DNA from 4 places in the Nocardia sp. CA-151230 genome. Region 1 is predicted to be linked to each of the others. Evidence: riboswitches for the same ligand, from Rfam matches in the RefSeq annotation. Region 1 holds a riboswitch; each other region holds the start of a gene.
What was found. A riboswitch is a leader RNA that binds a small molecule or an ion and turns the genes downstream of it on or off. The one in region 1 is predicted to bind S-adenosylmethionine.

Region 1 (3,199 bases):
CGCTCGATCTCGTCGAGTTCCGACGCCTCGGGTATCCCCGCGAACCCGAGCCCGGCCACCTTGTTCAGCGGCGACCCGTCCTCGGCGAAGGATGCCACCCCGCCCGCCACCGGTAGTACGAACCCCGCATCGACTCCCGCCCGGTCCGCGGCTGCCGCACTGCCCTTGGCGATGAGCTCCGCTTCGACCCGCTCGATCCGCGCCGCCAGCTCCGTCCCACAGAAAAGCGTTCCCTGATTACTCGGCATGCGCCCGAGCCTAATTCGGGGCGCGACGGACACGCCCGCGAATTTCCGCCCGGGCGAGCGTGCGGCCCAGGTCGTCACGGCCCTGCCGGATCCCATGAATGCCGCAGCCCGGGCGAGCGCGAGTGGTGCGGACCTCCTCGGCGGCCGGGCTGCACCGGTGCGCCGGCGCGGCCGGTGGGTGTCGAGCCGCACGGTCCTGAGTGGGTGCGACGGTGGCCGTGGTCGGGTGGGGCGGGGCGGGTCGTAGGGTCTGGGGGTGCGTGTTGATCGTTCGGGTGCAGTCGCCGGTGGGCTGGTGGTCGGGTTCGACCTGGATATGACGCTGATCGATTCGCGGCCGGGGATTGCGGCGGTGTGGGATGCGGTGGCCGCCAGGACCGGGGTGGCGATCGATTCGGAGTTGGTGGTGTCGCGGCTCGGGCCGCCGCTGGCGCACGAGGCGGCGCAGTGGTTTCCGGAGCACGAGGTGCCTGGGATCGTCGCGATGTACCGGGAGTTGTATCCGGATCTGGCGGTGCATGCGGCGGAGCATCTGCCGGGGGTGGTCGACGCGCTGGCGGCGGTGCATCGGGCCGGTGGGCGGGTGCTGGTGATCACGGCGAAGAACGGGCCGCACGCGCAATTGCATCTCGATCATCTCGGGCTGGCGGTCGACGAATTGGTCGGCGGGGCCTGGGCGGAGGAGAAGGGCGAGGTGCTGCGAGAGCGTGGGGCCTCGATCTATGTGGGGGACCATCTCGGCGATGTGCGGGCGGCCAAGGTGGCCGAAGCGGTGTCGGTGGCGGTGACCACCGGGCCCTATGCGGCCGAGGAACTCTCGGCCGCGGGCGCGGATGTGGTGCTCGGCGATCTGACCGAGTTCCCGGGTTGGCTGGCCGCCCACCTCGCCCCGTAACCGGTTGACTCGCAACCGTTCTCGGCGCACCGGCCGACCGCGGTCCAGGCGTTCACGGATAGATCGGCGGGGCGAGGGCGAGCGCCACGGCGTGCGAGGGGTCGAGGGCGGGGATCGAGGCGTCGACCGCGTGGCCGTCGGCGTCGCGTACCTGCCAGCTGTGCAGTGATACGACGGGGATGCCGCGGTGGTTGGCCAATGCCAGCTCGGACAGGGTGCCCCACGAGCCGCCGATGACGATGACCGCGTCGGCCGATGCCACCAGGATGGCATTGCGGGCCTCGCCCAGATTCGTGTAGATCGCCGCGGACAGGCCGGGGCAGGCCGCGTCACGGTCCGTGTCGGGGCGGATGCCGAGGACGAGTCCGCCTGCGCCGGAGGCGCCCTCGGCGACGGCGGCCATCACACCCGAGCCGCCGCCGCACAGCACGGTCGCACCCGCCGCGGCCAGCAGTCGGCCCACCTCGCGCGCGGCCGTGGACTCGGTGTCGGTACAGGTACTGGGGCCGCAGACGGCAATTTGCAGGGGTGGCAAGGGCTTTCCTCTCCTCGGTGCGGTCGGGTCGTTGGCATCAGGGTGATTCGAATGGTGTCAGCGCGGGGTGGCCGCGGCTACCGTTCTGCCCACGGTCACGAGTATCAGCATGTTCGAGCCCCGGCTCGCTGATCGGCAACCCTCGCGCGGCGGTGGGGTGCCCCGGGTGACGACCAGGCGGCGTCCACGCGGACCCCGCAAGCGCTAGTCGAAGGAGCACGGTCCATGTCTGGATGCTGCCCGGCCAACGGCTGAGGCCCAGCGCCCGAATTCCATGCGGGCGATTCTCTTTCCCGCACCGTACGCCTTCGGCGGTCGCGGTCGAGTCCCCATGCCCCGGCGCGGTGTCGGTGCACGAGTGCAGAGGTAGCAATGAGCAGGAACTGGTCCGGGTCGCGTGGATTCCGGGTTTTGGTGGGTGTGGCGGCGGCGACCGCGGTGGCGGGGCTGCTGTCGGCGTGCGGGAACGAGTCGTCGGACAGCAAGTCGGACACCGTGTACTTCGGAGTGTCGGGCCCGAAGACGGGCGGGTCGGCCGAGTACGGGCGGCTCTGGCAGCAGGGCTTCGACCTGGCCCTGGACGAGATCAATGCGGCGGGCGGTATCGACGGCAAGAAGGTCGCGCTGAAATGGGAGGATTCGCAGTCGGATCCGAAGCAGACGGTGCCGATCGCCACCAAGTTCGTGGGCGACAAGTCGATCATCGCCGAGCTCGGCGACTTCTCCTCGCCCGCCTCCATCGCGGCTTCGCCGGTGTACAACCGCGGCAAGCTGGTGCAGTACGGGTTCACCAACTCCTCGGTGGATTTCACCAAGGGCGGCGACTACTCGTGGAGCCCGTCCATCACGCTGGACGTGTACATGGAACGCAATGCCGAGTGGGTGCGGTCCAAGGCGAAGAAGGTCTCCGTCGTCTACCTCGAAACCGACTGGGGCAAGCAGGCTTTCAAATTCTTCGAACAGTTCGCCAAGGAGAAGGGCATCGAGATCGCCTACTCCTCGGCCATCCTGCCGGATTCGCAGGACTTCCGGCCGGTGCTGATCAAGGGCCGCGACGCCAACCCGGACGCCTTCGTACACCTCGGTTACGGCCCGGACGGTGCGCTGGTGGTCAAGCAGCTGCGTGATGTCGGGTTCACCGGGCAGCTCTTCGCCGGCCAGAACACCCCGCAGTTCATCGGTCTGGCGGGTGCGGCGGCCGAGGGCGACATCGTGAACGGCGTCTTCACGCCGTCGGATCCGAGCCCGAAGATCCAGAGCTTCGTCACCAAGTTCCGGGCCAAGTTCGATACGGACCCGGGCGATTTCAACGTCTACGCCTACGACGCGCTGAACGTGCTGGTGAAGGCCGCCAAGACCGGCGGCGCCACCCGCGAGGGCGTGCTGAAGGGCCTGCGCGAGATCAAGGACTTCGACGGAATCGGGCTGGGCACCTTCGCCTTCGACCAGCAGACGCGGCGGCCCAGCGGCGTGAAGCCGATCGAGCTGGAACTGCGCAGCGGCAAATTCGTGCCGGTCGGA
Region 2 (3,199 bases), 100 kb from region 1:
TCCAGGTCATTGAGCAGGTCCTCCACATCCTCGAGCCCGATGGAGATGCGCAGCACGCCATCGGTAATCCCCACGGCCGCACGGCCTTCCGGGCCCATCGCCCGGTGGGTGGTGGTGGCCGGATGCGTGATCAGCGTCTTCGCATCGCCGAGGTTGTTGGAGATGTCGACGATGCGCAGGCGGTTGAGCACCTCGAAAGCCCGCTTCTTGGCCTCGTTCTCCGCGGCCTTCAGCTCGAAGGTGATCACCGTGCCGCCGCCGGACATCTGACGCTTCGCCAGCTCGTACTGCGGGTGCGAGGACAGGAACGGGTACTTCACCCACGCCACCGCGGGATGGGTCTCCAGGAACCCGGCGATCTTCAGCGCGGAGTCCACCGACTGGCGCAGACGCAGCGGCATGGTCTCCAGGCCCTTGAGCAGCGTCCACGCATTGAAGGGGCTCATCGCCGGACCGGTGTGGCGCATCAGGTTCTTGACCGGGCCGTCGATGTAGTCCCGCGGTCCGAGGATCGCGCCGCCGAGCACCCGGCCCTGTCCGTCGATGTGCTTGGTGCCCGAGTACACGGTGATGTCCGCGCCCAGGTCGAAGCCGCGCTGCAGCAGCGGGGTGGCGAAGACGTTGTCCAGCACCACCTTCGCGCCCGCCGCGTGCGCGAGATCGGAGACCGCGCGCACATCGGTGAGGGTCTGCATGGGATTGGAGGGGGTCTCGAAGAAGACCGCCTGGGTCGGCACCGACAGCGCCTGCTCCCACTGGTCCAGATCCTCGCCGTCCACGAAGACGGTCTCCACGCCCCAGCGCGGCAGGATCTCGTTGGCCACCACGAAGCAGGAGCCGAACAGGCTGCGCGCCGCCACCAGGCGGTCACCCGCCGAGAGCAGCGCACCCAGCGCGGTGAACACCGCGGACATGCCGGAGGCGGTCGCGAAACAGGCCTCCGCGCCGTCGATCAGGCGCAGCCGCTCCTCGAACATGGCGACCGTGGGGTTGCCGTAGCGGGAGTAGACGAAGTGCTCGATATCGCCGGTGAAGGACGCCTCGGCCGCCTCGGCGCTCTCGTAGACGAAACCCGAATTGAGGAACAGCGCCTCGGAGGTCTCGTCGAACCCGGAGCGCCGGATGCCGCCGCGCACGGCCTGCGTGGCCGGGCCGACGCCCTCGGGAAGCGGTTTGTCGAAGGAACCACCGGTGATCATGACTGCCTCCCTGCGATCCGGTCGGACACGAAACTCATGACTGACGCCAGGGCAGGCCGTCGGCGCGCCAGCCGGTGCCGCCGCGATGCCCCTGACCGTCGAGCGCACCCTCGAAGCCATCGACCACATTGAAGGACGGGGCGATGCCCAGGGTGGTGGCGGCGGTGGCCGCGCCGATGGAGCGCTGACCGGAGCGACAGATGAAGATGACCGGCGCGGCCGAGTCGTGGCCGCGATCGCCGAGCGCCTGCTTCAGCTGGTCGGTGAAACGGGTATTGGGCGTGCCGGAGACGTCCACCCACTCGATCAGCGCGGTGGGTCGGCCGATACCGCTGGTGTCGGGCACCCCGACGAACCGCCACTCGGCTTCGGTGCGCACATCCACCAGCACCGCATCGGGGTTGTCGCGCAACAGTTCCCACGCCTGCTTCGGCGTGATGTCACCCGCGTAGCTCACTTGTACCTCCTGTGAATCCGCACTTGCCGCACCGCTGTCCGATGCGAGGCCAGGTCGTCACCCGGAGCACCCCACCGCGGAGGAGGGTTGCCGACCAGCCAGCCGGGGCTTGACGCTGGTACTCATGACCTGGGTTGAGACTGCCGAAAAAATGGGCCCACTGTCAAACCCCGGCCGCGACTTCGGCCGTTGTCACGAATTGCAGACCAACCAGCGGGAATTCTCCCGGGTGAAGTGCCAGATCGAGGTGGATTGGGCGCCGGCAACAGTGAAAGTGACCTGCGCCGTGGCCTTCTCACCGTCGACGGCCGGGTCGGCCAGCTTGTCGAACGTGATGGTCCCCCCGGCCGCGACCGCGCTCTTCAGCGGCGAGGCGTTCTCGTCGAATCCCTTGCAGGACAGGGCCGGATCGTACTTGCCGGTCTCGCTACGGGACTTGATGAAGTTGCCCGCGGCCACCGAGAGCCGATCGGAATCTGTGACATTCTTCTCAACCGGCGAGACCAGCGTCGCGATCACGATGCCCAGGATCACGACCGCGATGACTCCCGCCGCGACCAGGAACGGCCACATGCTCCGGGCCTCGTTCTGATCGATCGGAACCGATGTCTCCCCGACTGTCTCCTCGGCGTCGCTCATGGGTAGATCATGCCTGGTCGCCGCCGTTCGCCCGCCACGGCATTCCCACGGTTCGGGCCTCGACATTCCCACAGTTCACGGCCCTGCGCGTGAAGGGCCTCGTGCGCCATCGATAGAATCAGCAGAATTTCCGCCCCAGGCGCGGGAATAGCAAGACTACGCAGCAACGCTGCAGCGTCGGGGGCCAACGGCGGTCACCGAAGCCAGGGCGTCAACTTAGCCTAAGCTAAGAACGACGGCTGAGTTTTGACGACAAGTTAGTTTCGACCCAAAGGGTGCGCGGAAGAATGACCGAACAGAGTGCAGCGACCCGCCCGCTACGCATTGCGATCGTGGGCGCAGGCCCGGCCGGTATTTACGCCGCCGATGCCTTGATGAAGTCCGATGCCGAGGTGAGCATCGACCTCTACGAGCGCATGCCCGCGCCCTTCGGCCTCATCCGCTACGGCGTCGCGCCCGACCATCCGCGCATCAAGGGCATCATCACCGCCCTGCACAAGGTCCTCGACAAGCCGCAGGTCCGCCTGCTCGGCAATATCGACTACGGCGTCGACATCACCCTCGAGGACCTGCGTGAGTTCTACGACGCGGTCATCTTCTCCACCGGCGCCAACGCCGACCGCGCCCTCGAGGTGCCGGGCATCGATCTCGACGGCTCCTACGGCGCCGCCGACTTCGTGTCCTGGTACGACGGCCACCCGGACGTCCCGCGCACCTGGCCGCTGGACGCGGAGAAGGTCGCCGTCCTCGGTGTCGGCAACGTCGCCCTCGACGTGGCCCGCGTGCTCGCCAAGACCGGCGACGAACTGCTGCCCACCGAGATCCCGCCGAACGTCTACGAGGGCCTGCAGGACAACAAGGCCCTCGAGGTCCACGTCTTCGGCCGCCGCGGCCCGGCCCAGGC
Region 3 (3,199 bases), 1.6 Mb from region 1:
AAGGCATGGAGATGGTGACGATGGTGGCGTCCAGCACCACCATCAGCTGGGCGATAGCGAGTACGCCCAGGGCCCACCAGCGCGCAGCTCCGCGCCGGTCGGCGCTTTGTGATCGGTCTTCGAGTGTTGTTGTCGCGGCGGTCATGTCGTCTCCTCACGGACGGTCGGGAACACCCTCGACAATCTTGACCCCTGAGGCCAATTGACGTCAAGAGAAATTTGTCGCACTGCGACAGTTGGCATAATGGGACACGAGAAGCGCTCGAACCCTTACCATGGAGGTATGTCGGAGTTGTCAACTCACCTCGGTGTGATCGCACGTCACCGGCCGGGCCTGCGTGAGCGGAAGAAGGAACAGACCCGGGCGCGGATCATCGACGTCGCCCTGCGGCTGTGCGACGACCAGGGCTTCGACGCCACCACCGTGGAACAGATCGCCGACGAGGCCGACGTCTCGCCGCGCACCGTGAACCGGTACTTCGACAGCAAGGAAGACATCGTCATCGCGCCCATCGCCGACTGGGCGCGGGCACACGCGGATGCGCTGCGCGAGCAGCCGAGCACCGGCAACGAGCTGAAAGCGCTGCTGGACAGCTTCCTGGCCATCGTGGACCGCGTGGTCGACCACGACGAACCGCTGCCCTTCCGCTGGTTCCAGCAAATGCAGCGCATCATCCGGTCCACCGCCGCGGTACGGGCGTGCAGCATGGCCGCCACCGAGAACAAGACCGAGCAGACCGCGCAGGTGCTGGCCGAACGCCTCGGCACCACCGTCGCAGATCTGCGAGTTCGGTTGCTGCTCGGCACCTTCCACGCCATCATGCGGGCCGGCACCGAATCGGACTTCGATTCCGGCTTCGCCGACGAGCGTCTGATCGCGTCACCGCGCCGCATGGCGGAGGCCGTGGTCGGCGCGTATCACGAATTCGTTCGCACCTGCGCGGAGCCCGCTGTGGCCAGCCCCACTTCCGAAACACCGGCGTCCGCCCGCTAGAATCGCGCGACAGGTCAAGAGCATCAGCGTTAAGGCCCCGGCTTGCTGATCGGCAACCCTCCAGCTGCGGTGGGGTGCTCCGGGTGCAGACCCGGCGTTCGAAGGCCGAACGCAAGCGCAACTAGGAGGTCTACCGAAATGTGTTGGTGTCGAAGCCCATTCGCCTCTCGATAACATCAAACTTCCGCCACTCGGCGACCTTGTTTTTGGAGCAGAACACATGAGTGACTCGACCGCGCCCGCGGCCGTCTCGGCTGACGGCAACCTGGATCCGGCCGGCTGGTCCTTCGAGACCAAGCAGATTCACGCCGGACAGGCTCCCGATCCGGCCACCGGAGCCCGCGCCCTGCCCATCTACCAGACCACCTCCTACGCCTTCCGCGACACCGATCACGCCGCCGCGCTGTTCGGGCTCGCCGAGCCGGGCAATATCTACACCCGCATCATGAACCCCACCCAGGACGCGGTGGAGCAGCGCATCGCCGCGCTCGAGGGCGGTGTGGCCGCGCTGCTGCTGGCCTCCGGTCAGGCCGCGGAGACCTACGCGATCCTGAATCTGGCGCAGGCCGGCGACCACATCGTGGCCAGCCCGCACCTGTACGGCGGCACCTACAACCTGCTGCACTACTCGCTGCCCAAGCTGGGCATCGAGGTCAGCTTCGTCGAGGATCCGGACGATCTCGAGCAGTGGCGCACGGCCGTGCGGCCCAACACCAAGGCGTTCTACGGGGAGACGGTCGCCAATCCGAGCAGCTCGGTGCTCGACATCCCGGGCATCGCCGAGGTCGCGCACGCGGCGGGCGTGCCGCTGATCGTGGACAACACCGTCGCCACGCCGTACCTGATCCAGCCGCTGCGACTGGGCGCGGACATCGTCGTGCACTCGGCCACCAAATACCTGGGCGGGCACGGCTCCGCGGTCGCGGGCGTGATCGTGGACGGCGGCAACTTCGACTGGACCGTGCGGGACGCGGCGGGTGAGTCCCGCTTCCCGGGTTTCACCACCCCGGATCCCAGCTACCACGGCGCCGTGTTCGCCGATCTCGGCGCGCCGGCCTACGCGCTCAAGGCGCGGGTACAGTTGCTGCGCGATCTGGGTGCGGCGGTGTCGCCGTTCAACGCCTTCCTCATCGCGCAGGGCATCGAGACGCTGAGCCTGCGCGTCGAGCGGCACGTGGCCAATGCCCAGGCCGTGGCCGAGTTCCTGGCCGAGCAGCCCGGCGTCGAGAAGGTCTACTACGCAGGACTGCCCAGCTCCCAGTGGTTCGAGCGGGGCAAACAGCTGGCACCCAAGGGCGTCGGCGCCATCGTCTCCTTCGAGCTGGCCGGTGGCGTGGACGCCGGCAAGAAGTTCGTGGAGGCGCTGGTGCTGCACAGCCACGTCGCTAACATCGGCGATGTGCGCTCGCTCGTCATCCACCCGGCCTCCACCACGCATTCCCAGCTGACTCCCGCCGAACAACTGGCGTCCGGTGTCACACCTGGTCTGGTCCGGTTGGCCGTGGGTATCGAGGGGATCGGCGACATCCTGGCGGATCTGCGCGCCGGACTGACGGCGGCGGCAAATTGACCGTGAACATCGAATCGAACACGGCCCGGCACGCGGCGGAGCTGCTGTTGCCGCCGCCCGACGGGACGCTCGGCAGCATTGCCATCGGGGATATCGAGCTCGAGACCGGAGCCGTCATTCCCGATGTCACGCTGGCTGTGCAGCGGTGGGGCGAACTATCGGCGAACGCGGACAACGTGGTGCTCGTGGAGCACGCGCTGACCGGTGATTCGCACGTGGTGGGCCCCGCCGACGTGCACCACGGCCAGGCCGGCTGGTGGGACGGCATCGTGGGTCCCGGCGCGCCGGTGGACACCCGCGAGTGGTGTGTCATCGCCACCAATGTGCTCGGCGGCTGTAAGGGCAGCACCGGGCCGTCGTCGCTGGCGGCGGACGGAAAACCCTGGGGCGCAAGGTTTCCCGAGATCTCCATCCGCGATCAGGTGGCCGCCGAGATCACGCTGTTCGACCTGCTCGGCATCGACCGCCTGGCCGCCGTGGTGGGCGGCTCCATGGGCGGCATGCGGGTGCTGGAATGGATGGTCGCCCGGCCCGAGCGGGTCGGGGCGGCCCTGGTGCTGGCGGTCGGCCCGCGCGGCACCGCCGACCAGATCGGCACCCAGACCACCCAGATCGCGGCCATCACGGCCGATCCG
Region 4 (3,199 bases), 720 kb from region 1:
CAGCGGCGGCGTCGCGCCGACAGTGCCGGTGACCACCAGCGTGCCGCGGTCGCGAATGGTCTGCGGGACCTGTGCGGCAATCGAATCCACCTTGTCGGCGTGAATGCGCCCCTTCTGCTCCGGTGACAGGTCATAGGTCAGGCCGTTCACACTGCGCGTGTCGCTGGTGCCGCCATCACCCTTGCCACAGCCGCCCACCAGCAGACTCAGCAGGGTGACGGCGATCAGGGTTCGGGTCCGTCTGCGGCGGCTCGCCAGGGACATGGGCTTTTCCTTACCTAGTGGGAACACGTCAGAGGACGTGCGCGAGAAAGGCTTTGGTGCGCGGGTGCGACGGGTTGTCCAGCACCTGCGCGGGCGGACCCTGCTCGACGATGCGGCCGGCGTCCATCAGCACCACGGTGTCGGCGACCTCGCGGGCGAACCCGACCTCGTGGGTGACGATCACCAGGGTCGAACCGCCGCGCGCCAGATCCTCGAGGACATCGAGAACTTCACCGACCAGCTCCGGATCCAGCGCGGAGGTGGGCTCGTCGAACAACACCACCTCCGGCCGCAGAGCCAGCGCCCGCGCGATGGCCACGCGCTGCTGCTGCCCACCCGACAGCCGGCTCGGATACTCGTCCGCCTTGTCCGCCAGGCCGACCCGCGCCAGCAGTTCCAGCGCCTCGGCGTTCACCTCGGCCCTGGAGCGCCGCTGGGCGGCCACGGGCGCGAGCGCCACATTCTCCCGAACCGTCAGGTGCGGAAAGAGATTGAAGTTCTGGAACACGAATCCGATGCGCGCCCGCTGCTTCAGGATCTCGCGCTCGTGCAGCTCGTACAGCTTGCCGCCCTTGCGCCGATAGCCGACCAGCTCGCCGCCGACCCGGACGGTGCCACCGTCCACCTGCTCGAGGTGGTTGATGGTGCGCAGCAGCGTCGATTTGCCCGAACCCGACGGGCCCAGGATCACCGTCACCTCGCCGGGACGCACCGCCAAGTCGATGCCCGAGAGCACTTCATTGCGGCCGAAGGACTTTCGGATGCCACGCAATTCGATCGCGAACTCGGTCATCGCCGATCACCGGCCTTCGAACGACGGCCCTTAGAGAAGTGCCGCTCGATATAGAACTGAATGACGCTCAGCACGGTGGTCAGCAGGATGTACCAGACCGTGGCCACCATGAGCAGTGGCACCACCCGGCCATTTCGGCCGTAGATGACCTGCACCTGATAGAACAGTTCGGCAATCGCCATCGTCGACACGATCGAGGTGCCCTTGAAGAGGCTGATCACCTCATTGGCGGCATTCGGCAGAATTCCGCGCATCGCCTGGGGCGCAACGATCGTGAAGAACTGCCGCCGCCACGGCAGGCCCAGCGACCGGGCCGCCTCCCACTGGCCCTCATCCACCGAGATGATCCCGGCCCGGATGATCTCCGCCGAATACGCGGCCTGATGCAGCGCCAAACCGACGACGGCCGCCGTGAATCCGCTGATCACGCCATTGGTCTGGAACCGCGCGAACTCCGGCCCGAACGGAATGCCCAGCGACAGCGTCTTGTACAGGTAGGCCAGATTGAACCAGAAAAGCAACTGCACGATCAGCGGGATCGACCGGAAAGCCCAGACATAGGTCCACGCGATCGCCTGCAGCACCGGGTTCTTCGACAACCGGCCCACGGCCAGCCAGACACCGAGGAAGAATCCCAGCAGCGTGCCCCAGAAGGTCAGCTCCAGCGTCACCTTCAGCGCCGACAACACCGACTTCGCGGTGACATACTGCGCGAAGGTTCCCCAGTCCCAGCCCGGATTGGTGATCAGCCCGTGCGCGAACTGCGCGACCAGCACCAGCGCGATCACCGCGGTGACCCAGCGCCACGGGTGGCGGGCGCGGACGACGGGCAGATCCCCGCCGTGGTGTTCGGCTTCGGGCTCCGTCTGCGTGGGCGCCGCCAGCGTACTCATGGATTCGTCCTCCATCGGTCCCGGCGGAAGCACCCGCACCACGTGCGCGGGGGTTGCTGCGATGTCTGCGAGCCGGGTCTCTCGATCGCTCTGGATGGTGTAGACGACACTACGAATTCCGGCGGCGCATGTCGCCGGTCCCGATCAACGTGAATTCAATTGCATGACAGTCGTTTTCCGGAATTCCGGTGGAAACGGGGAAATCAGCCCGCGGCCTCGTCGCGATCGGGGGACGGGTCGTAGAGGGCGCGGAAGCCGCTGCGGTGGAAGACCAGCGGCTCGGAATCGGGGTGCGTGCCGAGCCGGTGCACCCGCAGCAGAACCACCGCGTGATCACCGGCCGGAACCTGTTCGTACACCGAGGTTTCCAGCCACGCCGTGGCCCCGGCGACGAAGGCCGCGTTCCCGTTCCCGGCGTGCAGGTCGACGTTGCGGAAGCGGTCTCCCCGCCGCGAGCTCAGCCCGCGCGCCGCCGGCTCCTGCTCGCTGCTGAGCAGGCTCAGGCCCAAACGGCTCGCCTGTTCCAGCCGCGGCCAGGTCTCCGACGAATACTGAATGCAGATCGACACCAGCGGCGGGTCCAGGGACACCGGCACGAAGGTGCTCGCCACCAGGCCGTACGGTGTCCCACCGATGCGTGCGCACACGGCCACCACCCCGCTGGGAAAGTGCGAAAAGGTCCGCCGCAGATCGGTCCCGTCGACCGGAGTGAGCGCGGCAGCCGCGCCGTGAATCGAGGTCAGCTCGCCCATCACCCCACTCCAGCACCGCTGTACACGCCGCGACAGGATTGCATTCACCTCGATTGCAAGTCGGCGGCCGTGGTCCCGCCGCGGGACAATGCGAAACCCCCGCCCGGCAGGCGCCGGACGGGGGTCGGGGATCCTCGCGATGGTTACTTCGGCGCCTCGATGTGCGGCTGGTTGATGGTGACGAAGTAGTTGTAGGCCGCGGCGATGGCGACCGGTGCGGTCACGAACAGCTGACCCGCCAGGGTGCCCAGGAAGCCGACAGTCGTAATGCCGACGACGCAACCGAGCAGCGGGCCCGCACCGAACAGGGTGGCCAGCGCACCGGTCACCGCGAGACCGAGGACCGCACCCGCGACACAGCCGATGGCCGCGCCACCGATACCGCCGACCAGGGTGCCGATGGTGGCACCGGTGGCGATGGTGTCCTTCATACGGTTCCAGGCGGCCTGCTCACGGTCGTAGTCCGACTTCCAGGGAGCCTGATCCTCGTAGGGCAG

Region 2: another riboswitch for S-adenosylmethionine. It lies ahead of ACQP1O_RS41080 (rhodanese-like domain-containing protein); the one in region 1 lies ahead of ACQP1O_RS40620 (ABC transporter substrate-binding protein).
Region 3: another riboswitch for S-adenosylmethionine. It lies ahead of ACQP1O_RS04995 (bifunctional o-acetylhomoserine/o-acetylserine sulfhydrylase); the one in region 1 lies ahead of ACQP1O_RS40620 (ABC transporter substrate-binding protein).
Region 4: another riboswitch for S-adenosylmethionine. It lies ahead of ACQP1O_RS01090 (amino acid ABC transporter permease); the one in region 1 lies ahead of ACQP1O_RS40620 (ABC transporter substrate-binding protein).

What each region holds. Positions count from the first base shown of each region.
Region 1 is NZ_CP192061.1:8,668,466-8,671,664, reverse strand. Features, by position in the region: gene ACQP1O_RS40635 (GNAT family N-acetyltransferase) at 1-248, opposite strand, end outside; gene ACQP1O_RS40630 (HAD family hydrolase) at 505-1,143, shown strand; gene ACQP1O_RS40625 (LOG family protein) at 1,196-1,678, opposite strand; SAM riboswitch class IV at 1,772-1,888, shown strand; gene ACQP1O_RS40620 (ABC transporter substrate-binding protein) at 2,051-3,199, shown strand, end outside.
Region 2 is NZ_CP192061.1:8,771,167-8,774,365, forward strand. Features, by position in the region: gene ACQP1O_RS41075 (O-succinylhomoserine sulfhydrylase) at 1-1,199, opposite strand, end outside; gene ACQP1O_RS41080 (rhodanese-like domain-containing protein) at 1,234-1,656, opposite strand; SAM riboswitch class IV at 1,671-1,786, opposite strand; gene ACQP1O_RS41085 (Rv0361 family membrane protein) at 1,849-2,295, opposite strand; gene ACQP1O_RS41090 (FAD-dependent oxidoreductase) at 2,583-3,199, shown strand, end outside.
Region 3 is NZ_CP192061.1:1,152,055-1,155,253, reverse strand. Features, by position in the region: gene ACQP1O_RS05005 (MFS transporter) at 1-145, opposite strand, end outside; gene ACQP1O_RS05000 (TetR/AcrR family transcriptional regulator) at 284-994, shown strand; SAM riboswitch class IV at 1,007-1,118, shown strand; gene ACQP1O_RS04995 (bifunctional o-acetylhomoserine/o-acetylserine sulfhydrylase) at 1,215-2,564, shown strand; gene metX (homoserine O-acetyltransferase MetX) at 2,606-3,199, shown strand, end outside.
Region 4 is NZ_CP192061.1:246,210-249,408, reverse strand. Features, by position in the region: gene ACQP1O_RS01100 (ABC transporter substrate-binding protein) at 1-264, opposite strand, end outside; gene ACQP1O_RS01095 (amino acid ABC transporter ATP-binding protein) at 293-1,057, opposite strand; gene ACQP1O_RS01090 (amino acid ABC transporter permease) at 1,054-1,950, opposite strand; SAM riboswitch class I at 1,959-2,051, opposite strand; gene ACQP1O_RS01085 (flavin reductase family protein) at 2,154-2,702, opposite strand; gene ACQP1O_RS01080 (hypothetical protein) at 2,846-3,199, opposite strand, start outside.